Regions from separate parts of the Rahnella perminowiae genome, predicted to be linked through region 3. Evidence: predicted binding sites of a transcription regulator. Region 3 holds the regulator's gene; each other region holds the start of a gene.
What was found. The regulator PhoB, encoded in region 3, activates phosphate uptake and scavenging genes when phosphate is short. The targets are predictions, from matches to a motif close to CTGTCATAAAACTGNCNNAT.

Region 1 (6,027 bases), on a different contig from region 3:
TCAGTCCCAGTTCCATCAGTGCAGAGGTGTGCAATCCGGCTTCCGCTTCGGCAAATTCGTTCGCCAGTGCGGAGGTAATACTGTTGCCCGGCGCGTACAGCGATGCGCTGTCGAGCTGGTAGGTGTTACCGATAATGAAGGTCACCGCCATGGTCTCGCCAAGTGCGCGTCCCAGGCCTAACATCACGCCACCAATCACACCATTTTTGGTGAATGGCAGCACGATGCGCCAGATCACCTCCCATGTGGTGCAACCAATGCCGTAAGCAGATTCTTTCATCATCACCGGCGTTTGTTCGAATACATCACGCATAACGGAAGCTATATACGGGATGATCATAATGGCGAGAATGACACCTGCCGCCAGAATACCGATACCGAAACCCGGGCCGGCAAACAGTTCGCCAACAATCGGGATACCGGAAAGCACGTCGCCCACCGGCGTCTGGAAATATTGCGCAAACAGCGGGGCGAAAACGAACAGACCCCACATGCCATAAACAATACTGGGGATAGCCGCCAGCAGTTCAATAGCAATCCCCAGCGGGCGCTTCATCCAGTTAGGTGCAAGCTCGGTGAGAAATAATGCGATGCCAAAGCTCACCGGAACAGCAATCAGCAGGGCAATAATGGAGGTTACAACCGTGCCATAAATCGGCACCAGTGCACCAAATTGTTGGTTCGGCGCATCCCAGGTTTTCGTCCACAGGAAGGATAATCCGAACTTTTCAATGCTCGGCAGAGAAGCAATAAACAGCGAGACGATAATGCCGCCCAGCATAAATAGCACTATCAGCGCTGCCAGTTTAACCAGCGCGCCGAAGATGATGTCACCGTTTTTGCCAGGTGCCTTGATAGCCGGCTTGTATTCAGCCATACCACTCTCTTTTAATTCAGATTTAATTCCCTCCCCGGCCGGAGAGGGAATGAAGCAGAGTTACTATACCCAAAATAATTGGAGTTGCACCAAGGCAGCAAGCAAGTGAATCCCGATGAGCTTACTCAAGTAAGTGATTCGGGTGAACGAGCGCAGCTAACGCCGGTGCAGCTTCAGGTATGACGGGTATTCCTAGTACAGTGCTTTACCGCTGCTGTCTTTGATGTTGGTCTTCCAGGCTGCACGGATCTGCTCTACAACAGAGGCTGGCAGTGCGGCATAGTCCAAATCAGTTGTCAGTTTGGTGCCATTTTTGTAGGCCCAGTCGAAGAACTTCAGCACTTCTGCGCCCTTCGCTGCATCTTGCTGATCTTTGTAAACCAGGATGAAAGTGGTGGAGCTGATTGGCCACGCATTATCACCTTTCTGATTGGTCAGGTCCTGAGCGAAGGTTTTGCTCCAGTCAGCGCCTTTAGCAGCTGCACTGAAGGAGGCTTCCGTCGGGCTGATAGCTTTGCCGTCTGCATCGACCAACTTGGTATAAGCCAGGTTATTTTGCTTAGCATAAGCATATTCAACGTAACCGATTGAACCTGGCAGACGCTGTACGAATGCGGCCACACCGTCATTGCCTTTGCCACCGAGACCCGTTGGCCAGTTCACCGTTGAACCTGCACCGATTTTGTCTTTCCACTCGCTGTTGACTTTCGCCAGATAGCTGGTGAATACGAACGAAGTACCGGAACCGTCAGCACGACGCACCACTGCGATGTTGGTGTCTGGCAATTTCACACCCGGGTTCAGCTTAGTGATCGCTGCGTCGTTCCACTTTTTGATTTTACCGAGGTAAATGTCACCCAGCGTTGCGCCATCGAGTGTCAGCTGACCAGATTTGATGCCAGGGATGTTAACAGCCAGCACCACGCCACCGATCACGGTAGGGAACTGGAACAGGCCATTTTTATTCAGATCTTCTTCTTTCATCGGTGCATCAGATGCGCCGAAATCAACGGTCTTGGCGATGATTTGTTTTACGCCGCCGGAAGAACCGATGCCCTGGTAGTTCACCTGAGTACCGGTTGCTTTCTGATATGCGTCAGCCCACTTAGCGTAGACAGGTGCGGGGAAGGTGCCGCCAGCGCCAGTCAGGTTAGTGGCAGCGAAAGCAGACATTGCTGTGAGGGAGAAAGTCGCTGCTACAAGACCGGCGACGGTGTTACGCATCAATTTCATGTTCCACTCCTGGTGGTTTTAAACTTCCCGACTGATGTCGACGTTAATTAAAGTGTTTGGCACAGGAGGAAAATAGGACAGTTTAGTGACAGTAAAATGTACGTTATATGACAGTTTTATGACACCGTTCACAATTCGAACCACCCGGGCAATATGAAGGTGTTTTAAGCGGGAAAAGCCGGTTATTACACCGGCAGATAATGAAAAACAGGTAAATTAACGCCCTTTTTTCTTACGACCAGGCTGGGCAAAACGCTTGCGGGATGCAGAATTAGCTTCAGGTTTTTCGGTATTTTTTGTTTTTGTGGCAGCCGGTTTTGTGACAACCGCTTTTTTAGCCTGAGTATGCTTTGCCTGCGTTTTTTTCGCCGGTTTATCTTCAGACGAGGAGTTTTCAATCAGCTTAAACAACTCAATCAGTTCATCATCGGTCAGATCGCGCCATTCGCCCAGCGGCAATCCTTTCAGATTGATGTTCATGATGCGCACGCGTTCGAGCTTAGTGACCTCAAAACCAAAATGCTTGGTCATGCGACGGATCTGACGGTTAAGGCCCTGCACCAGCGTAATACGAAACACCATCGGCGCTTCTTTCTTCACTTTGCACTTTTTGGTCACGGTACCGAGCATCGGCACGCCCGCGCCCATACCGGCAATAAACTCGTCTGTGATCGGCTTGTTGACGGTGACGATGTATTCTTTTTCGTGGTCGTTACCGGCACGCAGGATTTTGTTGACCAGATCACCGTGATTGGTCAGTAAAATCAGGCCCTGGGAATCTTTATCCAGACGGCCAATCGGGAAGACGCGTTTGCTGTGGTTAACGAAATCACGGATGTTGTCCCGCTCACCTTCTTCCATCGTGGTGATGATGCCGACAGGTTTGTTCAGCGCGATCAGTACCAGATCTTCTTCATCTCGCGGTTCGATAACCTGACCATTCACTTTCACCACATCGCCGGCAAATACCTGAGCGCCTACCGCGGCACGCCTGCCGTTAATAAAAACATTTCCCTGTTCGATGTAACGATCGGCATCGCGGCGCGAGCAAATTCCGCTCTCGCTGATGTATTTGTTAAGACGAATGGAGGAATTGGTCAGCATTCAGCGGGGTACCTTCAGAAAAACGCGAACTATACCTTATCCGGGGCGGGTTACGAAGCCTGAGAGGGGAGAATCGTGATCGGCTGCCGGGAAAGTGGGGAATCAGGCAAAAACATTCTGAAAATAGAAAAGCGCCCCGGGAGGCGCTTATATATCGCATAGCTGAAACCGGACAGTCTTATTCGACAGTCACAGATTTCGCCAGGTTACGTGGCTGGTCAACGTCGGTACCTTTAATCAGGGCAACGTAGTAGGACAGCAACTGTAGCGGAACGGTATAGAAAATAGGTGCGACAATTTCCTCAACGTGTGGCAGCTGGATAATCTTCATGCCTTCACTGTCGGTAAAACCGGCATCCTGATCGGCAAAGACATACAGCAAACCGCCACGGGCGCGCACTTCTTCGATATTCGATTTCAGTTTTTCCAGCAATTCGTTATTTGGTGCCACCACGATCACCGGCATATCTGCGTCAATCAGCGCCAGCGGACCATGCTTCAGCTCACCCGCCGCATAGGCTTCCGCGTGAATATAAGAAATCTCTTTCAGCTTCAGCGCACCTTCCATCGCAATCGGATACTGATCACCACGGCCGAGGAACAGAGCGTGATGTTTATCAGAAAAACCTTCGGCCAGCGTTTCGATGGTTTTATCCAGCGACAACATTTGTTCGATACGCGCAGGCAACGCCTGGAGCGCGTGAACAATATCGTGCTCAACTTGCGGATTCATCCCTTTCAGGCGCCCCATACGCGCCACCAGCATCAGCAGAACGGTCAGTTGTGTGGTGAACGCTTTGGTTGATGCCACGCCGATTTCGGTGCCTGCTTTGGTCATCAGCGCCAGATCGGATTCACGCACCAGTGAAGAACCGGCTACGTTACACACTGCCAGAGAACCGAGATAACCCAGCTCTTTTGACAAACGCAGCGCGGCCAGCGTATCTGCCGTTTCACCAGACTGAGAAAGCGTGATGATCAGGCTGCCCGGACGAACGGCAGATTTGCGATAGCGAAACTCTGAAGCGATCTCAACATCACAAGGCATGCCAGCCAGTGACTCAAACCAGTAACGCGCCACCATTCCCGAGTTATATGACGTGCCACAGGCGATAATCTGCACATGTTGAACACGCGATAAGATTTCGTCCGCTTTTTCGCCCAGCTCGCTGAGGTTCACTTCACCGTGGCTGAAACGCCCTTCCAGGGTGTTTTTGATTGCCAGCGGCTGTTCGTAGATCTCTTTTTGCATATAGTGACGGTATACGCCTTTATCACCAGCGTCGTACTGCACTTTAGATTCAATTTCTTCACGCTCAACGGCATGGCCGGTTTTATCATAAACGCTGACAGAACGGCGTTTAATTTCAGCCACATCCCCTTCTTCAAGGAACAGGAAGCGACGGGTCACAGGTAACAGTGCCAACTGGTCGGAAGCAATGAAGTTTTCCCCAACGCCACGACCAATCACCAGCGGGCTACCGGAACGGGCGGCCACCAGGACAGACGGGTCGCGCCTGTCCATCACCACAGTACCGTAAGCGCCACGCAGTTGCGGGATCACACGCTGTACGACTTCCAGCAGCGTACCGCCCTGAAGTTGTTCCCAATGCACCAGATGTGCGATCACTTCAGTATCCGTTTCAGAATCAAAACGGTAGCCGCGTTCAGTCAGTAATTCACGCAGAGGTTCGTGGTTTTCGATAATACCGTTATGCACGACGGCAATGTAATCAGATACATGCGGGTGAGCATTCGCTTCAGAAGGTTCGCCATGAGTGGCCCATCGCGTGTGAGCAATACCGGTGCCGCCCTGCAAAGGATGTTCGTCCAGTGCATCAGCCAGCATCTGGACTTTACCCAGACGACGTAAGCGGCCCATTTTTCCCGCAGCATCAATGACAGCCAGCCCGGCGGAGTCATAACCGCGGTATTCGAGACGACGTAAACCTTCCAACAGAATTTCAGCAATATCGCGTTGCGCTACTGCGCCTACAATTCCACACATCAGTTTTATTCCTAATGAAGGTCCTTTCGGGACCTTTTTTGATGCCTGACCTGATTTATCCACAAGCCCCGTTTTCCGGTGTACTTGCGGTTCCCCGAGCCTTGTAGAGAGTGGGGAATTATTATGAACAGCTTATTTTTTCTTTACCGGTTTCTGCCAGTCTGGTTTATGTAACTGAGGCACCCGGCTTAACACTAAACCTTTGTCCGGCACGTCGCGGGTGACCGTTGTACCGGCGGCGATGGTCACGTTATTCCCCACTGTCACGGGCGCGACCAGTTGAGAATCTGAACCTACAAAGACATCATTCCCGATGATGGTCTTATGCTTATTTACGCCGTCGTAGTTACAGGTAATGGTACCTGCGCCGATATTGACGTTATCCCCTATATCAGCATCGCCAAGATAGGAGAGATGGCCCGCTTTTGAGCCTTTGCCGAGACGCGCTTTTTTGATTTCAACGAAATTGCCAACATGCGCACCTTCTGCCAGTTCAGCGCCGGGACGCAGACGGGCAAAAGGCCCGACCGTACAGCCGCTTTCCAGCACTGCATCTTCGAATACGCTGTACGGACTGACTTCGCAATCGTCGCCGATAACGCAATTTTTCAGCACACAGCCTGCGCCGATCTTGACGCGGTCACCCAGTTTTACGTGACCTTCGATAATGACATTGGTATCTATCAGTACGTCGATACCGTGCGACAGTTCGCCACGCAGATCAAACCGCGCCGGATCCATCAGCATTACGCCTTCGAGCAACAGACGCTCTGCCTGTTCACTCTGATATACGCGTTCAAGACGG
Region 2 (6,027 bases), on a different contig from region 3:
CGCCGAAAATCAATGTAATCCCGGCGCAGGTCATTGATCGACAACTGAGTATTCAGGGCCAGCCGATATTCCCGCTGGGCGATAAATTCACGGCTGTCCGGGAAGGGCAAGCAGTATCGCTGGCGATCCGCCCCGAGCTGCTTCGCCTGAATGAAGTGACAGATCACGCGTTTGAGGTTTTGGTTGTTTTCACTGAATTGCAGGGTGATTCCACGCTGGTCTATGCGCGCTTTGGCGAACATATCCTGAAAATGAAGTCATCGAAACAGCTCTCCTTTGCTAAAAATACGCCACTCAGGTTCGGGTTTAATGCCGCCAGCATTTTATTGTTTGATGAAACGGGCAAGCGCATTCTCCCGGATGGCGCGTAAAAAAGGCACTTTTCGGTGCCTTTCGACGAAGATAAACCCAATATCAGGCACTTTTTGCCAGCTGCGCCTTATGTTTGTTTTCACTGAGCATGGTCAGTAGCAGCAGAATAACGGCCAGCACACAACCGGCAATCATCACGATAAAACCGCCGTCCCAGCCAAAGTAATCCACGGTATAACCCACAATGGCGCTGGCCGCGACCGAGCCGCCAAGATATCCAAACAGTCCGGTAAAGCCGGCGGCGGTGCCGGCTGCTTTCTTCGGTGCCAGTTCCAGCGCATGTAAACCAATCAGCATTACCGGCCCGTAAATCAGGAAGCCGATGGTGATCATACAGGCCATATCAATGCCCGGATTGCCGACCGGATTGAGCCAGTACACCACGGTCGCGAGGGTGACCAGCACCATAAAGAACACGCCGGTTGCGCCTCGATTACTTTTGAAGACTTTGTCCGACATCCAGCCGCACAACAGGGTGCCGGGAATGCCTGCGTATTCATAAAGGAAATACGTCCAGGAAGATTTATCTAGCGCGAAGTGCTTCACTTCCTTCAGATACGTCGGCGACCAGTCCAGAATGCCGTAACGCAGCAAATAGACAAAGACATTGGCCAGCGCGATGTACCACAGCAATTTATTCGGCAAAACGTATTGCATGAAAATCTGCTTCGCCGTCAGTTCCTGCTCAGCAGATTCTTTTACATAGTCCGGCGGGTAATCGTTTTTGTATTCTTCAATCGGCGGCAGACCGCAGGACTGCGGCGTATCGCGCATGGTCATGAAGGCAAATACCGCCAGCAAGATGGCGCCGAAAGCAGGCATATACAGCGCCGCATGCCAGTCGTTAAACCACGCCATACCCAGCAGAAACAGCAGCGGAGGAATGCCGCCGCCGACGTTATGTGCGCAGTTCCATACCGATACCACGCCACCGCGTTCTTTCTGTGACCACCAGTGCACCATAGTACGTCCGCACGGTGGCCATCCCATTCCCTGGAACCATCCGCACAGAAACAGCAAGACAAACATGATGGCGATGCTTGACGTTGCCCACGGCACGAAGCCCATGAATAACATCACTGCGGCGGCCAGGATCAGGCCAGCAGGCAGAAAGACGCGCGGATTCGAACGATCCGACACCGAACCCATGATGAATTTTGAGATGCCGTAGGCGATGGAAATCCCGGACAACGCAAAACCAAGGTCACCCCGTGAGAAGCCCTGATCAATCAGATAAGGCATCGCCAGTGCGAAGTTTTTGCGCACCAGATAGTAGGCCGCATAACCGAAGAAAATCCCCATAAATATTTGCCAGCGGAGGCGGCGGTACAGCGGATCGACGTGAGTCTCATCAACAGGAGCTTTGTGGGGCGCGGGTTTAAAGATACTGAGCATACATGCCTCCGATGGCATAAATCAGGTCCGACTCATCATGAGCCATGGGGAAATGGCTGGGCCAATGTGTTCTATAACGAACATCATGTTAGCTATTCGCGCACAAACGGACTGTGATTTATGACGGAAATGTTACATTTTTATTACAATCGGGCGGGGTTGTGAGATTGGGTAACAGCACAAAGCAAAAAAGGCGGAGCCTGAGCCCCGCCTGATATTTCCATCACCCCTGAATTTATTGAATTTTCAGGGTACTGATAATGGCTTCTGCATCGGTTTGTGCCTGCTGCTGATTATCCGCAGGCAGGGTAATTTGCAGGGTCAGCAAATGGCTGTCGACCTTGCCCAAAACGATAGACGAATAGGCTTTCTGACCGGCAGAAGTGATCACGCTGTCGTATTGCTGCAACGTCTGGCCGTTCACCTGAATAGATTTATTAGTGACGACCTGCAGATTGGTATCACGCGCTTTTTGCTGATCCTGTAAACGACCCGCCAGAACGTCCAGTGATTCGGGGGTGTTATCTCCCAAAATGACGATCACTGCTTTCTGGCCGGTACTGTCTGCATACACGTGCATATTATTGGCCTGAGTACCCAGCTTACCACTCTGATCGCTCATCCCCTGCGGCAGGGAGAAGGTGACTTTGCCATCCAGCAGGCTGACTGGTGTGGTCGCCGCCGCCGCTGCGGCCGCCGGTGCACCTTTATCTGTGGCCGGTGCATCGGTCGACTTACCGTCACACGCAGCCAGACCGGCGATCAGTACTGCCATTCCCATCATTTTCGCGATATTACGCATCGGGCTTCCTTAAGTGGCCTGTTCACCAGGCTTACATGTTGACTTAACAGCCTTTATGGCAACCTATTCAGGCCACAAATGCAAGTCAGATTATGGCGCGATTTGTGTCTTACCGGCGACCGGGTTTAATGCACGCTGACGGCAGAATGCGGAGTGTTTCCCTTTGCTGACAAACGTTTAAGCAGCATGTTGAGCAGCATGCCGTACATCGGCAGGAAGAACACCAGACAGATCAGGACTTTGAACGTGTAATCCACCATCGCGATTTCTACCCAGTGCTGAGCCATAAAGGCATCGCTGCTTTTGTAGAAGGCGATGAAGAAGAAGGACAGCGTGTCGCTGATATTGCCGAGGAACATTGAGGCGACCGGCGCTATCCACCAGCGGCGGTTCTGGCGCAGGCGGTTAAACACGTGAACATCGAGAATTTGCCCCAGCACATACGCCATAAAACTGGCGGTGGCGATACGGGCAACCATGATATTCAGGCTGTTGAGCGCTCCCATGCCCTGCCATTGCGCTTCAAAGAATAACGCTGAGATGACATAGGAAATGGCCAGTGCGGGCACCATCACGGACAGAATAATCCGTCGTGCCAGCGGTGCACCAAAGATGCGGACAGTCAGATCGGTGGCCAGAAAAATAAACGGAAAAGTGAACGCGCCCCAGGTGGTATGAAAACCAAAGATGGAAACGGGCAGCTGAACCAGATAGTTACTTGAGGTGATGATGGCAATGTGGAATAGCGAAAGCCATATCAGCGCGGAGAACCGCTGCTGAGCAGTAAAGGAGTACATATATGTGACCTTTTTAGTTGATTGGGGTGAGGGAACCCAAATACCCTGCATTCTTGAAACCGCAGGGGCGTTAGCTGTTTGCGGCGCGCATAGTAACTGTTTGCGCACCGTTTGCGCAACAGGGCCGGCGGTTAATTTTAGCGCAATGAGCTCTGTCTGTTGCGTGTGAAATCCAGCGGGTTAAACTATGAGGCTTTGCTGCGCCCAAAGAAGTGTAGAGAAACGAAATGACCGATCCCTTTATCAATCCCGACCATCAGCTTGATGCGCTGGGCTTGCGCTGTCCGGAACCTGTGATGATGGTTCGCAAAGTGGTACGCACCATGAAAGATGGCGAAACACTGCTGATTATCGCCGATGATCCGGCAACGACCCGCGATATTCCCGGTTTCTGCCGTTTTATGGAACACACGTTATTAGCATCTGATACCGATAATCAGCCGTATCGTTATTTACTGTGCAAAGGGTTGAGGGAAAAACAGGGCTGATGGCTCAGCCCGTGTGGTTTATTTCGATTTATTGCGCAACAGCCGCAGCGCATTGGCGGTCACCAGCGCTGTTGCACCGGAGTCCGCCAGCACTGCCAGCCACAATCCGGTCAGACCCATCAGCGTGGTCACCAGGAAAATCGCTTTCAGCCCCAGCGCTATCGTAATGTTCTGGCGGATATTCGCCCGCGTGGCGCGTGAAAGACTGATCATCTGCGCCAGTCCGCTCAGGCGGTTGTGCGTCAGCGCGGCATCCGCCGTTTCCAGCGCGACATCCGTCCCACTTCCCATCGCAATACCGATTGTCGCCGCTTTCATGGCAGGCGCATCGTTAATCCCGTCACCGACCATGGCGACCGGTTTCTGTGCATTCAGCGCGGTGACCGCCGAAACTTTATCGGCAGGCAGCAGACCCGCACGAAAATCAATACCCAGGCGGTCCGCGATGGTTTTTGCCGCGCGCGGATTATCGCCGGTCAGCATGACGGCGGACACGCCCAGTGCTTTGAGTTTCTGCAATGCGTCGGCCGCGTCATCACGCAGACGATCCTGCATGGCGATCAGCCCGATCGCATTCCCTTCCTGTAATACCACGACGACGGTTTTTCCTGTGGATTCCCAGTCAGCAATTTGCACAAAGGTTTCCGGCGTCAGGCCGTTTGGCGTGACACTTTTCGGGGCCAGCACCTGAATTTTACGGCCTGCGACCACACCCTCGACGCCGGCACCGGCCAGGGCCCGGCGATCCTGCGCCGTGAGCGGTAGCGGATTACTGGTTTTTGCGCGGGTCAGAATCGCCTGCGCCAGCGGGTGATGCGAACCTTCTTCTACCGCAGATGCCAGACTTAATACCTCGCCTTCGCTGGCGCCGTTCAGCGGTAAAATCTTCGTGATTTCAGGTTTGCCTTCAGTTAGCGTACCGGTTTTATCCAGCGCAACGGTTTGAATCAGCGCCAGTTGCTCAAGCGCTGCACCCCCTTTAATTAATGCGCCCTGACGCGTGGCCGCTGCCAGTCCGGACGTAATGGCGGCAGGTGTTGAAATCACCAGCGCACACGGGCAGCCAATCAGCAGCAGTGTCAGCCCGCGGTAAATCCAGGTCTCCCACGACAGCCCCATTGCCAGCGGGGGAACGATAATCACCAGCAACGACATCAGCATAATGACCGGTGTGTAATAGCGGCTGAAGGTATCAAGGAAACGCTCGATTGGCGCACGGCGTTCATCGGCTTCTTCAATCAGTTGCAGGATGCGGTCGATGGCGCTGCTGCCCGGTGCGGAAGCCACTTCGAGGCGTGCCAGCCGGTCAACACACAGGCTGCCCGCCGGTACTTTTTCACCGGGCAGATGATCTACAGGCACTGATTCACCGGTCAGCGCGCTTTCGTCGAAACTGGCGGCGCTTTGTAAAACGGCGTCGGCAGGCAGGCGTGCACCTGCCGCGATTTCAATGATATCGCCGGGACGCAAACGGCTGACCGGCACGGTTTCCGATTGACCATTCACAATACGGACGGCGGTATCCGGGATCAGCGCCATCAGCGCTTTTACCCCGCTGCGTGCACGGCCGGATGCAAAAGCCTCCAGGCGTTCACCCACCATAAATAGCAGCAGAACCATGGCCGCCTCGGCCGTAGCCCCGATAAACAGTGCACCGAGCGCGGCGATACTCATCAGCGTTTCGATGGCGAATGGCGAACCGGCCCGTGTCTGGCGAATCGCCTGTCGCAGTACCGGCCATAGCCCGACCAGCGTCGTGGCGATAAACGCGATTTTGCCAGCCTGCGGATTGATATGGTCGAGAATCCAGCTCAGCAACATTAGCGCCGACAGCGCGATCAGAGGCAGCGCTTCCTGGAAACGGGAAGGTTCAGCGGCAGGTTTACTGTGTGGCTTGTCGAGCGATTGCAGGGTAAAACCTGCGGCGGTGACGGCATTCTGTACGTTCCGGGTGATATCAAAACCGGCATCAATCACCAGCTTTTCGGTGGCGAACAAGACTTTGGCGCGGTTGATGCCATGAATGCCGGAAACCGCTTTTTCAATTTTCCGGGCACAGGCCGGGCAATCCATGCCTTCCACCTTCCAGCTGTATTGCTGACTGCCGGAAAGCGGTACTCCGGGGTCATCTTCACCCGGCGAGCCTTCAGTGCCGCTGCCGTCTGATGTGTGT
Region 3 (6,027 bases):
CATGCGGCGTTTGCTGCCAGCTGACTTCAATCCGCGTCCCGGCAGGCGTGTGGTTGACGGCGTTATACACCAGATTCGATACCGCACTGCGCAACTGATCTTCATTACCAAAGACGTTCAGTTTGTCATTAATGCGAAACACCACCTCATGCCGGCCGTTGCTTAACGTTTGCACCTCACGTTCGAGCATACCGAGCATCACCGGAATATCGACTTTCTCATGCAAATCAATATTCGCTGAAGCTTCGATTTTCGACAGCGTCAGCAACTGCTTCACCAGCCCGTCCATTCGCCGCGTCTGTTCCTGCATGGTATCCAGTGCTTTGGTGCGGAAAGGTTCTTCCAGTTTGGCGTCTTCCATCATTTCCAGATATCCCTGCAATACGGTCAGCGGGGTTCTCAGCTCATGACTGACGTTAGCAAAGAAGTTACGCCGTGCACCTTCGAGCTGGCGCATCTGTGTGACATCGCGTGCCACCATCAGCAGTTGCCCTTCTGAATAAGGCATAACGCGAAACTCGACGTAATGCTCATTATTGAGTTGCAGATTCAGCGCCCGGCTGAAATCGCGGGTCTGGATCCACAGCCGGAATTCCGGATAACGCAGCAGGTTGAAGATATGTTGCCCGTTATCTTCCGGCCAGCGGAAACCGAGCAGATCCTGCGCCAGCCCGTTACACCAGAAAATATTGCCTTCTTCCGTGGTCAGCACCACGGCATCTGGCAGCGATTCAGCACCGCTGCGAAAACGTTTGATCAACTGACCTAATTCACGACGCCGACGCCGGTTGCGCATCTGCATCTGGTTAAGCCCGTAGAACAGCGGCTCCCAGCTCCAGCGGCCGTTCGGCGGCGTAATACTGCGGTCAAGCCACAGCCAGTGAGAGAGTTTGAGCTGGTTGTAATAATTCCAGCCCAGTGCCGCAACCAGCGACACAAACAGGAGCCAGCCGAAATGACCGACGAAAATACCGAGAATTAACGCTGGCAGACAAAAGAGAAAAAATTCGCCGGCCAATCGTTTCCATGACAAACGTTCTAGCACACAGATTCTCCGCTGTGAGGACTCAATAACGCGTTGAAAAACGGTATCCGGTACCACGAACAGTCTGGATCATTCTGTCATGTCCGCTGGTTTCCAACGCCTTACGCAAACGACGAATATGCACGTCTACGGTGCGATCTTCCACATAAACGTTAGTGCCCCAGACGTTATTGAGCAACTGTTCCCGGCTATAAACACGTTCAGAATGCGTCATAAAGAAGTGTAATAACTTAAATTCTGTCGGCCCCATATCAAGCGCCTGTTCGTTGGCCATCACCCGGTGAGACGAGGGATCCAGGCTTAAACCCTGCATGTCGATCACTTCTTCCACCGCCATTGGCGAGATGCGACGCATCACCGCTTTAATGCGGGCAACCAGCTCTTTCGGGGAAAACGGTTTGGTGATGTAATCATCGGCACCGACTTCGAGGCCACGCACCCGATCTTCTTCTTCACCGCGTGCGGTCAACATCATTACCGGAATTTCGCGGGTCAGCGCCTCACGTTTAAGATGCTTAATAAACTGAATACCGGAACCGCCAGGTAACATCCAGTCGAGCAGGATAAGTTCAGGGTAAGGTTCAACAAGCTGCCCAATCGCTGAATCAAAATCCTCAGCTTCTACGGCCTGATAGCCATTTTGTTCCAGTACAAAACACACCATTTCACGGATTGGAGCTTCGTCTTCAACCACCAATATACGTCTAGCCATCGTAGGTCCTGCCAATAGGTTAGCGATCTTTTATTTGATTGCGGGCGCCATTATGCGTCAGTTTTGTGACAGATTTATGAATGAAAAGAATGGTTCATTACAGTCAAATATGACAGATAATTAGCGGCCATCTCGCTGAAATTGGACTGATTTATCGGGGACATCTCCCCCCGCCGACGTTTATACTTTGCCCCATTGTCGTCATCCAGGGTTCATACAGGAGTCTCATGCGCCTGATCCACACGTCAGACTGGCATCTTGGCCAGTACTTTTTCACCAAAAGCCGTGCAGCCGAACATCAGGCATTTCTGCGCTGGCTGACCGGTCAGGTGCAGCAACATCAGGTCGACGCCGTGATTGTCGCGGGTGATATTTTCGATACCGGATCACCGCCCAGTTATGCCCGCGAATTGTATAACCGCTTCGTGGTGGAATTACAACAAACCGGCTGTCAGCTGGTGGTACTGGCTGGCAACCACGATTCCGTCGCAACACTTAATGAATCACGCGAGCTACTTTCCTGCCTGAATACGCGGGTGATTGCCACTGTCGGCGAAAATCTGTCTGAACAGATTTTGGTGCTCAGTCAGCGTGACGGAAAACCGGGCGCGGTACTGTGTGCCATCCCGTTTTTACGCCCGCGTGATCTGCTGGCCAGTCAGGCCGGTCAGTCCGGCAGCGACAAACAACTGGCATTGCAGGAAGCCATCGCCGCACATTATGACGCGCTCTGGCAGGCCGCGCAGGCCAGGCGTGATGAACTCGGCATACCGCTGCCCGTTATTGCAACCGGCCATCTGACCACCGTTGGCGTCAGTACTTCTGATTCCGTGCGTGACATCTATATAGGCACACTTGACGCCTTCCCCGCGCAGGCGTTCCCGCCGGTTGATTATGTGGCGCTTGGCCATATTCACCGCGCACAGTGCGTCGCAAAAACTCACCACATCCGTTACAGCGGTTCGCCAATTGCCCTGAGCTTTGACGAACTGAGCAAAGCCAAAAGTGTGTATCTGCTCGATTTCGACGGGGCAACGCTCAGTGCCATCGACACGCTGGAAATTCCTGTTTTCCAGCCCATGCAGATACTCAAAGGCTCGCTGGCGGAAATTGAAAAGCAACTGGCGCAGTTCGAAGGCGGTGATGCACAAAAACCCGTCTGGCTTGATATCGAAGTCGCCACGCAGGATTATCTCAGCGATATTCAGCGGCGTATTCAGGCGCTGACTGCGGATTTGCCGGTGGAAGTTGTCCTGTTGCGCCGCAGCAAAGAACAGCGCATCAGCAGCATTGAGCAGCAGGAAAAAGAGACCCTCAGTGAACTGAGCGTCAGCGACGTCTTTGAACGGCGGCTGGCGCTGGAGCCAGACCCTGATGCCCCCCGTCAGGCGCGGATGCGCACTCTTTTTGCTCAGGTTGTTGAGCAGGTCACGCACGCTCAGAATGCAGAGGACAGCGCACAATGAAAATTCTCAGCCTGCGTTTAAAAAACCTGAACTCGCTGGAAGGCGAATGGAAAATTGATTTCACTGCCGAGCCGTTCGCCAGCAACGGATTATTCGCGATCACCGGCCCGACCGGGGCAGGGAAAACCACCCTGCTTGATGCCATTTGTCTGGCGCTTTATCATCAGACGCCACGTCTGAACATCACACCAAGCCAGAACGAACTGATGACCCGCCACACCGCCGAATCGCTGGCTGAGGTGGAGTTTGAAGTTAAAGGCGTAGCTTACCGCGCATTCTGGAGCCAGCGTCGAGCTAAAAATTCGCCGGATGGCAACTTGCAGGCACCGAAAGTCGAGCTGGCGTTACTGGCCGGCGGCAAAATTCTGGCCGATAAAGTGCGCGACAAACTCGACGCCATCGCCACACTGACCGGGCTGGATTTCGGCCGTTTCACCAAATCCATGATGCTGTCTCAGGGGCAGTTCGCCGCGTTTCTGAATGCTGATGCCAACGACCGCGCCGAATTGCTGGAAGAACTGACCGGCACCGAAATTTACGGACGGCTGTCTCAGCGCGTCTTTGAGCAACATAAAGAAGCGCGCATCGTACTCGACGGTCTGCATCAGCGCATGTCCGGCATCGAACTGCTCAGCGAAGAACAACGCCAGACGCTGGAGGCACAGCATGCTGAACTGAACGCACAGGAAAACAGCCTCAGCCAACAGGCGCAGCAACGCCAGCGGGATCTGAACTGGCTGCAACAATGGCAACAGGTGCAGCAAAAACTTCAGCAATCTCAGTTGCAGCTGGCTGCCGCTGAGCAGGAAAATCTGGCCGCCGCGCCGCAGTTACAACAGCTGGCACGCAGTGAACCGGCGGAAAAACTGCGTCCGTTACTCAATGACCGTCAGCGTTGTCAGGAAGAGTCACAACGCCTTCAGCAGCATCTGACGCAACTGATACAGCAACAGGAACAGCAGATCGCGCAGATGGCGCCGCTGAACCAGGCAGCAGAACAGGCGCAAACTGCACGTCAGAAGCAGGCCGAAGAACAGCGCCGGATGCAAACGCTGATCGAAGAAAAAATCCTGCCGCTGGACGGTGAAATCGCTCAGTGGCACAAATCACTGGCAGAAACACAGCGGGCGGTCAGTGAATCGCAGAAACAGGCCGCTGACCAGAACACAACACTGCGGCAAATAACGGCAGAACGACAAAAACTGGATGAAGAAAACCGCCAGCATCAAACCCGGCAGACCGCACTGACCGAAGCCCTTAACGCCGCACAGCAGCGTCAGGCAGCTCTGGAAAAACAGCATCCGCTGGCAGCCTTACAGAAACGGCAAACAGAACTGATGCAACTCCGGCCGGTGCGACAACAGCTTTTTTCGCTCGCGCAACTTTTCCCGCAGCTTAACCAGCGCGTGCAGCAACAAAACCAAGATTTTGCGCAGTATCAGGTACAACTGGCTGAGGAAGAGCAGCGCCTGGATAAGATCCGCCTGCAATGTCAGACACAACTTGAACATCTCAACGACGTAAAAACGCTGCATAAACAGGAAATGCTGATCGTCAGCCTCGAAGCTGAACGCGCGAATTTGCAAAGCGGTAAAGCCTGCCCGTTGTGCGGCTCGACCTCGCATCCGGCGGTTGAACACTATCAGGAGATCAAACCTTCTGAAACCGCACAGCGCGTCGAGAAAATGCAGCTTGAATTCGATGCGGTAAAAGCCAGCGGTATCGAACTGGCGGCGAAGATCAAAAGCCTGAAAGAACAGCAAAGACGTCTGCAGATCCAGATGGAGCAGGATCAGCAGCAACTGAATGCGCAGACGGCAAACTGGCAACAGCTCAGCATGCCGCTGAATCTGACGTTTACCCTGCATGACACCACTGACATCTCGCAATGGCTGACCGCCCGCGACGAAGAAGAGCAGCAGTCTCAGGCGCTGACCGGCCAGCACGAACAGCTGGCACGGGCACTTCAACAGGCGAAAGATGCCCTGACTGACGCCCTGAATCTCCAACAAAAAGTACAACAGCAAAGTGCATTGCTGACCGAACGCATTACGCGGCTGGTAGAAATAGAGGCGAAATCTCAGCAAGACCTTGTCCGGTTGCAAAAACAACAGGCCGAAGGTGAAAAAGCGCTTTCTGAGCTTCATGCCCGGCGCCTCGAACTGTTCGGCGAGCGCCAGGTGGCTCAGGTTCGCGAACACTTACATCAGCAACAGCAGGCGGCAGAAAAAGCGTTCAGTGATGCCCAGACCGCGCTGCATAAGGCGCAGGAACAACGCGACCAGCTTGCCGGTCAGCTGGCCAGTGCGCAGAAGCAACAATTACAGACCAGCGCACAACTGACACAAACGGAACAGGTGTGGCAACAGGCGCTGAGCACCAGCGGGTTTGCCGATGAAGCCGCGGTGAAAGGAGCGCTGCTTGACGACGTGCTGCGCCAACAGCTGCAGCAACGCAAAGAACATCTGCAACAACAACTGGCACAGGCACAGGCATTACTGACTGACGCCAGAGATATGCTGGAAAAGCATCGTCTTGTCCGCCCTGCTCATCTGAGTGAATCTGACGGTGATCTTAATGCCCTGACCGTGCAGCAGACGGAACTGGCTCAACAACTGAAAGCGTTACAACAACGTCTGGGCGAAGTGAAGAACCAACTGGAAAGCGACAAGCAGCGCCACAGCGGACAACAGGCGCTGATTGCTCAGATAGCGCAGGCACAGCTGACCTGTGATGACTGGGGTTATCTCAATCAGATGATTGGGTCCAGTGACGGGGCGAAATTCCGTAAATTCGCGCAGGGA
Region 4 (6,027 bases), on a different contig from region 3:
GGCTTCGACGTTGGTTTCTGCCTGACGAATATTCAGCTGGACCTGCGCGGCCACCTGCACCTGCGCTTTGGCATTTTCCAGATCAGCGGTCGCAGACCGTACCTGCGCATTGGACGTATCGATATTTTGTTGGGTGGTGGCACGAGGATCGACGCCGCGCTGACGGCGGAAATCGGCGGTGGCATTAAGCAAATTGGCTTCCGCGCGCGTCTGCTGGGCTTTTGCCTGAGCAAGCTGCGCCGGATATTGCACTTTCGCCAGATCGTACTGCGCCTGTGCCTGGTGTAACTGCGCGATGGCCAGGCCCAGTTGCGCCTGTGCCTGATCGCGCTGCGCGGTGGCGTCACGCGGATCGATTTCCACCAGCAAATCGCCTTTTTTAACAAACTGGTTATCTTTCACGGCAAGACTGGTGACATAACCGGCAATTTTCGGGGCGATGGTCACGGCATCACCTTCGGTAAAGGCATCATCAGTACTGACCTGATCTTTTGTCATCAGCCACCAGACCAGTGCCACAACCACCATGATGACCACGACAATCCCGAGGATGATTAGCGGCTTCTTGCCGGGGCCTTTACGCTTTTCATCGTTATCCTGCTTGCCGTCATCAGGTTTTTTCTGGTCTTTGGGTGCCTGCGTGTGACCTTCTCCAGATTTTACCTGGCTGGAATCGAGTTCAGTGTTTGCGTCATCGGACGCGGAAGGCTGTGCTTTGTTATCGTTTGTCATAGTGCTCTTCTGATTATTGGCGGCCGCGCGCCTGAACAAAGAAATCTTGTCTTAAGCTAGAACGTATTGATGTAAATGCAAGTAAATCCATGTCAATTAACCTTAGTGAAGGCACAAAGATCCAAACCATAGGGAACGTCTTAAAAGTGGGAAATGGGTTATAATGCCGGGCTGGCATTGGTTTTTTAAAATAAGTAGTTCTCTGCTTCAGGAAATTCGTGTGAAAGATTCCCAACAACAACTGCTCCTGTGGGGCAAACCATGACCCGTCCTGCACCGTCTTATAAAGGGCTGACACGTATTGCCTCGCTGGTGTCGCTGTGTGTCGCATTAATCCTGGTTTGCGTCAAAGTTTGGGCATGGGCCGCCACCGGCTCGATTGCGCTGCTGACTTCTGCGGCTGACGGTCTGGTGGATGTGCTGGCCTCAATGGTGACGCTGATTGGTGTGCGTTATGCCGGACGTCCGGCCGATAAAGGCCATCGTTACGGACACGGCAAAGCCGAAGCTGTGGCGGCGTTTGTGCAGGCGCTGTTACTGGGTGGCGCGGGGCTGGTGCTCGGCGGGGAATCCATCGGGCGGATCATTAATCCCGAACCGCTGGCGCAACTCGGTCTGGGCATCTGGGTGATTATCGGCAGTTCCCTGGCCGCGACCGGCCTGGTGCTGATGCAAACCTATGTGGTGAAACGCACCGGTTCAACGGCCATCGCTGCTGACCGTGCGCACTACATCACAGATGTGGCTGTGAATATCGCTGTATTACTGGCGCTGATTTTCGAACGTTACTTTGGCTGGACGCGTTCCGACTCCATCGGCGCGCTGTTGATTTCCTTCTACATGCTCTGGAACGCGCGTGGTATGGCGGCCGATGCCTTAACTCAGTTGCTGGACAGGGAGCTGAGTGCTGACGATCGTAAACGCGTTAAAGCGGCAGTATTAAGTGTGGAAGGTGTGCGTGGCGTGCATGACATCCGCACCCGCAACGGCGGTGACCGTGTGTTTGTCGAGTTCCACCTTGAGGTGGATGGCAATCTGACGGTGGATATCGGACACGATATTGGTGATGCTGCTGAAATGGCGGTCAGTAAATTATTCAAGTCAGCGGATGTGACAGCGCATCTGGAGCCGGACGGGATTGATGACGACAGACTGGATAATATCCTGAGCTGATTGCTTCAAATTCAAGGTTGTGGGCGTCGGCCCACACCGACCAGAGACCCGGTAACGCGCGGGCCTTTGGACTCCGCGCTTTTTAACTGCGCGCTGCCGCTGGAGGCTATGTTTCAGATAGGTGTGTGATAGCCGCAAAATCCCGCCGCTGCGCGGTGCCCTTCGTTCGGGTTACAACCCGCGCAAACAGATGCGCGGTTTTCCACCTTCCCTCCGGCGGTATTTTGGAACCGGGTGATACCTGAAACATAGCCAGCGAGCGGAAGCGCTTGTTGAAAAAGCGAAGGGAGATCCAAGAGGGAAAAAGCACTTTTCCCTCTTGGGCGGTTTCGGCGCAGCGCGTTAAGTGAGCATCGCACGTAAGAAACCGAAAGTTTCTCGATCAGGCGTTCAGTGCAACTGAGAAACCAAAACTTACCCAATCCGGTTTCGAAGGGTTCCAAAGGGACATCTCCCTTTGAAAAACTATCACTTAATCGCCATGGCATCCCGCATCGTATAGAACAAATCCGTCTGGTCGGTCAGACCGACCACATTCGCTGCATGCGGCCCGAACGCGGCGATACGCAGTTGTGTCCCGGTGTGCCCCTGTGAATCCTCTTCTGAGTTGCCGTAACTGATAGTCATCGGCGCACCGTCTTTGGTGGTCAGTGTTTGCGTCAGGCCGGGCGCTTTGGCATCGGTTTCGATAATCTGGCTGGAATGGGCATGATCGGCGGTGACGATAACCAGCGTGTTGCCGTCCTGTCGGGCGAACGCCAGCGCTTTTTGCACCGCTTCATCCAGATCCACTGTTTCCCCGAACTGGCCGCACGGATTAGCGGCGTGATCTTGTTTATCAATCGATGCGCCTTCAACCTGCAGGAAGAAACCGTTCTGATTCGTTTTCAGCAAGTCGATGGCTTTTTCAGTCATAACGGCCAGCGTCGGGATGTCGGCAGTGCGTTGCGGATTGGCTTCACAGGTAACAGCCGGTTTATCAATGTTGCCGTGATAAGTGGCCTTCGGACCCTGCCAGCGTACCGGCATGTTGCCCTCGGAGAACAGGCCAAGAACCGGTTTCTTCTGGTCTGCCTGCGTGACAGCACTGAGCTGCTCCGCGTTTTCCACCCACACGTAACCCTGTGCCAGTGCCTGATCTTTCAGGGATTTACCCTGGAACTCACCGGCTTTAGCCAACTGGCTGAAAGATTTTCTGCCGCCGCCCAGCGTGACGTCTGCGCGGGTTTGCAATAACTGTTCGGTGATCGAACCACGTCCGCCGTTTTCCAGCCCGTTGCTGGCACATTTTTCCGCCGTTTCTTCCGGACCGTAGCACTTACGTGAGGTTACGTGGGCGATTTGCGCAGCCGGGGTTGCATCCTGCAATTCGGCAGTGGAGACGTTGCCGGTGGCCTTGCCTGCGGCTTTGGCGATCTCAAGAATAGTCTGGTGATCTTTACCGTTAACATCTACACCAATCGCGCCGTTATAGCTTTTAACACCTGTCGCCCAGGCGGTGGCGGAAGCTGCAGAATCGGTCACGTAACTCGGTTTCTGCGTTTTCTTATCCAGAGAATAATGGGTGTACTGACCGGTCAGCGGCAGGGCATCGATACCTTTAAAATAGCCGCCAGCGCCTTCTGCATAGTTGCGGGCGGAGGTGATTTCAGAATCCCCCATACCGTCGCCAATCAGTAAAATCACGTTTTTCACCGTTTTGTCTGAAAGTGACGCTTTCAGCGCGGCGGTCTGGTCACCGCTCAGGCGACGCGCGCCACCCGGTTCTGTCAGCACACCTTTTGCTGCGCGGTCAGTCAGCGAGTCAGTTTCAGTGGCGAGGACAGTGGCAGAGGTGGAAAGCAGCAGGGCGGCAGTCACGGCGCGGGCCACAAGAGATACGGATTGTTGCATTGTCAAAACTCCTTTTCATAAATCATCGGAAATAAAAATACACATATAGATATTTTTTGTTACCGGAAGGTTAAGTCAGAGTTGTGACATTTTAATGACAGTGATGGAGAGGATGTTGCTTTACGCCTCCCCTTCGCAGGGGAGGGAGTTATCCGTAGTTTCCTTTTGCGTTTGCAAAAAAAAAGCCCCGATGAACGGAGCTTTTTCACTAAAACGTCAGGGACGCAATTAATTAACCTGAACCGGCATCCCTGAACGCATCTCAATAGCGCGCTGAACCACAGTCTGGTTGACCGCAGGATCCATCGATACGCTGCTTGCGTTACCGGTCAGAGTGATTGGCAGCGGCTGCTGGGAATCAAACTCTTCCTGGTTAGAGGACAGCGGGTTATGGATCTCAATATAACGTTTACCGTCCGGCTCAACGGTGGCTTTCACCGGCTCGTTGATGAACTGAACGCGGGTGCCTTGCGGAACGTTGTCGAACAGCCATTTGATGTCGGCATCACGCAAACGTACACAACCGTGGCTCACGCGCAGACCGATACCGAAGTTGGCGTTGGTGCCGTGAACTGCATACAGACGGCCAACATACAGTGCGTACAGCCCCATCGGGTTGTCCGGGCCAGCAGGGAAGACGGCGGGCAGGAATTCACCACGGGAAGCATATTCTTCATGCATTTTCGCCGTCGGGGTCCAGGTCGGGCCAGCTTTTTTACGCTGAACCGTAGTCACCCAGTTCATCGGGGTGTCTTTGCCCAGTTCACCGATACCGATTGGCAGCACGACCACAGTATTGGTGCCTTTCGGGTAGTAATACAGACGCATTTCAGCACTGTTGATCACGATGCCTTCATGCGGGGTATCAGGCAGGATCAATTGCTGAGGGATAGTCAGCACGGTGCCCGGGGTTGGCAGATAAGGATCAACGCCAGGGTTAGCTTCGAGCATATTGCTCAAACCCATCTGGTATTGCGCTGCAAAATGTTCCAGCGGCAGGCTGCTGCCCTGCGGAACGGTAACTGTGATGTTTTCACCGACCAGACGACCATTATTGGCCGGAAGAGGGTAGACCACAGCAAAAGACGCCTGGCTATATGCAGCAACTGCCAAAACCAGGGTAAGGATTGCGCGAATGCTCATTTTCATATTTTCGTTGGTCGTTAATGCCACACTGGCAGTTGTCAGGATGTTAATTCCCCCCGATCCGATCGTAACCGGCCGGAGGAATAGTGTACTTGCACATAGCACTTGAAAGGGACACGGTATGTGTAACGAATCGCATTTCAGGGCCGCTAATTATAAGGATTTATTTCAAACAGGCCAAAGCTTTCTCATCTTGTTCGAAAAGTTCCCTGCCACAACCGCATTTTTTGCGGCAGCCTGCACATTTTCTTCACATTCCTGACTTTATTTACGGCAAAACGGCACCATGACCAGCGCGGCAACAAACATCCACGCCATGACCTGAAAGATGTCGTTGAACGCCAGTGTCAGGGATTGCGCCGCGACTTTCGCGCCAAATATCCCTTTTGCCATCAGCAATGCCTGAGCGGTGTCCGGCGTCAGGTAGACAATTTTTTGCGCCAGCGAATCTATCATCTCCTGCGCATGATCCCCATAGTGTCCCAGCGATTCGCCGAAACGTGCAGCGTGCACGCGGGTCCAGTCCTGCAGCCAGGTATTCACCGTGGCAATACCAATCGCGCCGCCGAGATTACGCATCAGATTAAACAGCCCTGAGGCGTAGCGCAGTTCCGGCCCCTGAAACGCGGTCAGGGCCATGTTCACACTCGGCACGATGCACAACATAATGAACAGGCCGCGCACCACCTGCGGCCAGAAGAACTGTTCTGCTCCCCAGTAGGTTGTGACCGTCGTCGTCAGCCATAAACTCAGTGCGAAACCGGATAAACCCACCGTAATCAGGACCCGCCGGTCGACACGGCTGATTAATCGGGCGGCGATAATCGTACTGAAGAATTGCCCGACGCCGACCACAAACACCGTTGTGCCAATTTCCAGGCTGTTGAAATCTCGGATGCGGCCGAGGAAAACCGGCGTCAGATATGTTGAGGCATACAGACCAAAACCGACCACCAGATTGAACAGACAGGCAAAGGTGAATGTGGGGTCACGGAAGGGGCTCAGGCGTACGATCGGGTTTTTTGAATAAAAGGATCGCTCGAGAAACAGTACAAAGGCCACCAGCGAGAACCACGCCGAAAT

Region 1: a site for PhoB is predicted at 2,216-2,235, ahead of pstS (phosphate ABC transporter substrate-binding protein PstS). Genes of this name have one in related genera too.
Region 2: a site for PhoB is predicted at 1,897-1,916, ahead of glpT (glycerol-3-phosphate transporter). Genes of this name have one in related genera too.
Region 4: a site for PhoB is predicted at 3,880-3,899, ahead of phoA (alkaline phosphatase). Genes of this name have one in related genera too.

What each region holds. Positions count from the first base shown of each region.
Region 1 is NZ_JAFMOT010000165.1:52,288-58,314, forward strand. Features, by position in the region: gene pstC (phosphate ABC transporter permease PstC) at 1-877, opposite strand, end outside; gene pstS (phosphate ABC transporter substrate-binding protein PstS) at 1,070-2,110, opposite strand; gene rluF (23S rRNA pseudouridine(2604) synthase RluF) at 2,327-3,214, opposite strand; gene glmS (glutamine--fructose-6-phosphate transaminase (isomerizing)) at 3,393-5,222, opposite strand; gene glmU (bifunctional UDP-N-acetylglucosamine diphosphorylase/glucosamine-1-phosphate N-acetyltransferase GlmU) at 5,355-6,027, opposite strand, start outside.
Region 2 is NZ_JAFMOT010000157.1:3,393-9,419, forward strand. Features, by position in the region: gene J1781_RS04470 (ABC transporter ATP-binding protein) at 1-371, shown strand, start outside; gene glpT (glycerol-3-phosphate transporter) at 415-1,767, opposite strand; gene J1781_RS04480 (DcrB family lipoprotein) at 2,003-2,569, opposite strand; gene J1781_RS04485 (7-cyano-7-deazaguanine/7-aminomethyl-7-deazaguanine transporter) at 2,695-3,366, opposite strand; gene tusA (sulfurtransferase TusA) at 3,594-3,854, shown strand; gene J1781_RS04495 (zinc/cadmium/mercury/lead-transporting ATPase) at 3,873-6,027, opposite strand, start outside.
Region 3 is NZ_JAFMOT010000179.1:57,735-63,761, reverse strand. Features, by position in the region: gene phoR (phosphate regulon sensor histidine kinase PhoR) at 1-1,045, opposite strand, end outside; gene phoB (phosphate response regulator transcription factor PhoB) at 1,068-1,757, opposite strand; gene sbcD (exonuclease subunit SbcD) at 1,985-3,223, shown strand; gene sbcC (exonuclease subunit SbcC) at 3,220-6,027, shown strand, end outside.
Region 4 is NZ_JAFMOT010000177.1:2,608-8,634, reverse strand. Features, by position in the region: gene J1781_RS13180 (HlyD family secretion protein) at 1-732, opposite strand, end outside; gene J1781_RS13175 (cation diffusion facilitator family transporter) at 994-1,905, shown strand; gene J1781_RS13170 (hypothetical protein) at 2,019-2,348, opposite strand; gene phoA (alkaline phosphatase) at 2,374-3,798, opposite strand; gene J1781_RS13160 (L,D-transpeptidase family protein) at 4,027-4,947, opposite strand; gene J1781_RS13155 (DHA2 family efflux MFS transporter permease subunit) at 5,209-6,027, opposite strand, start outside.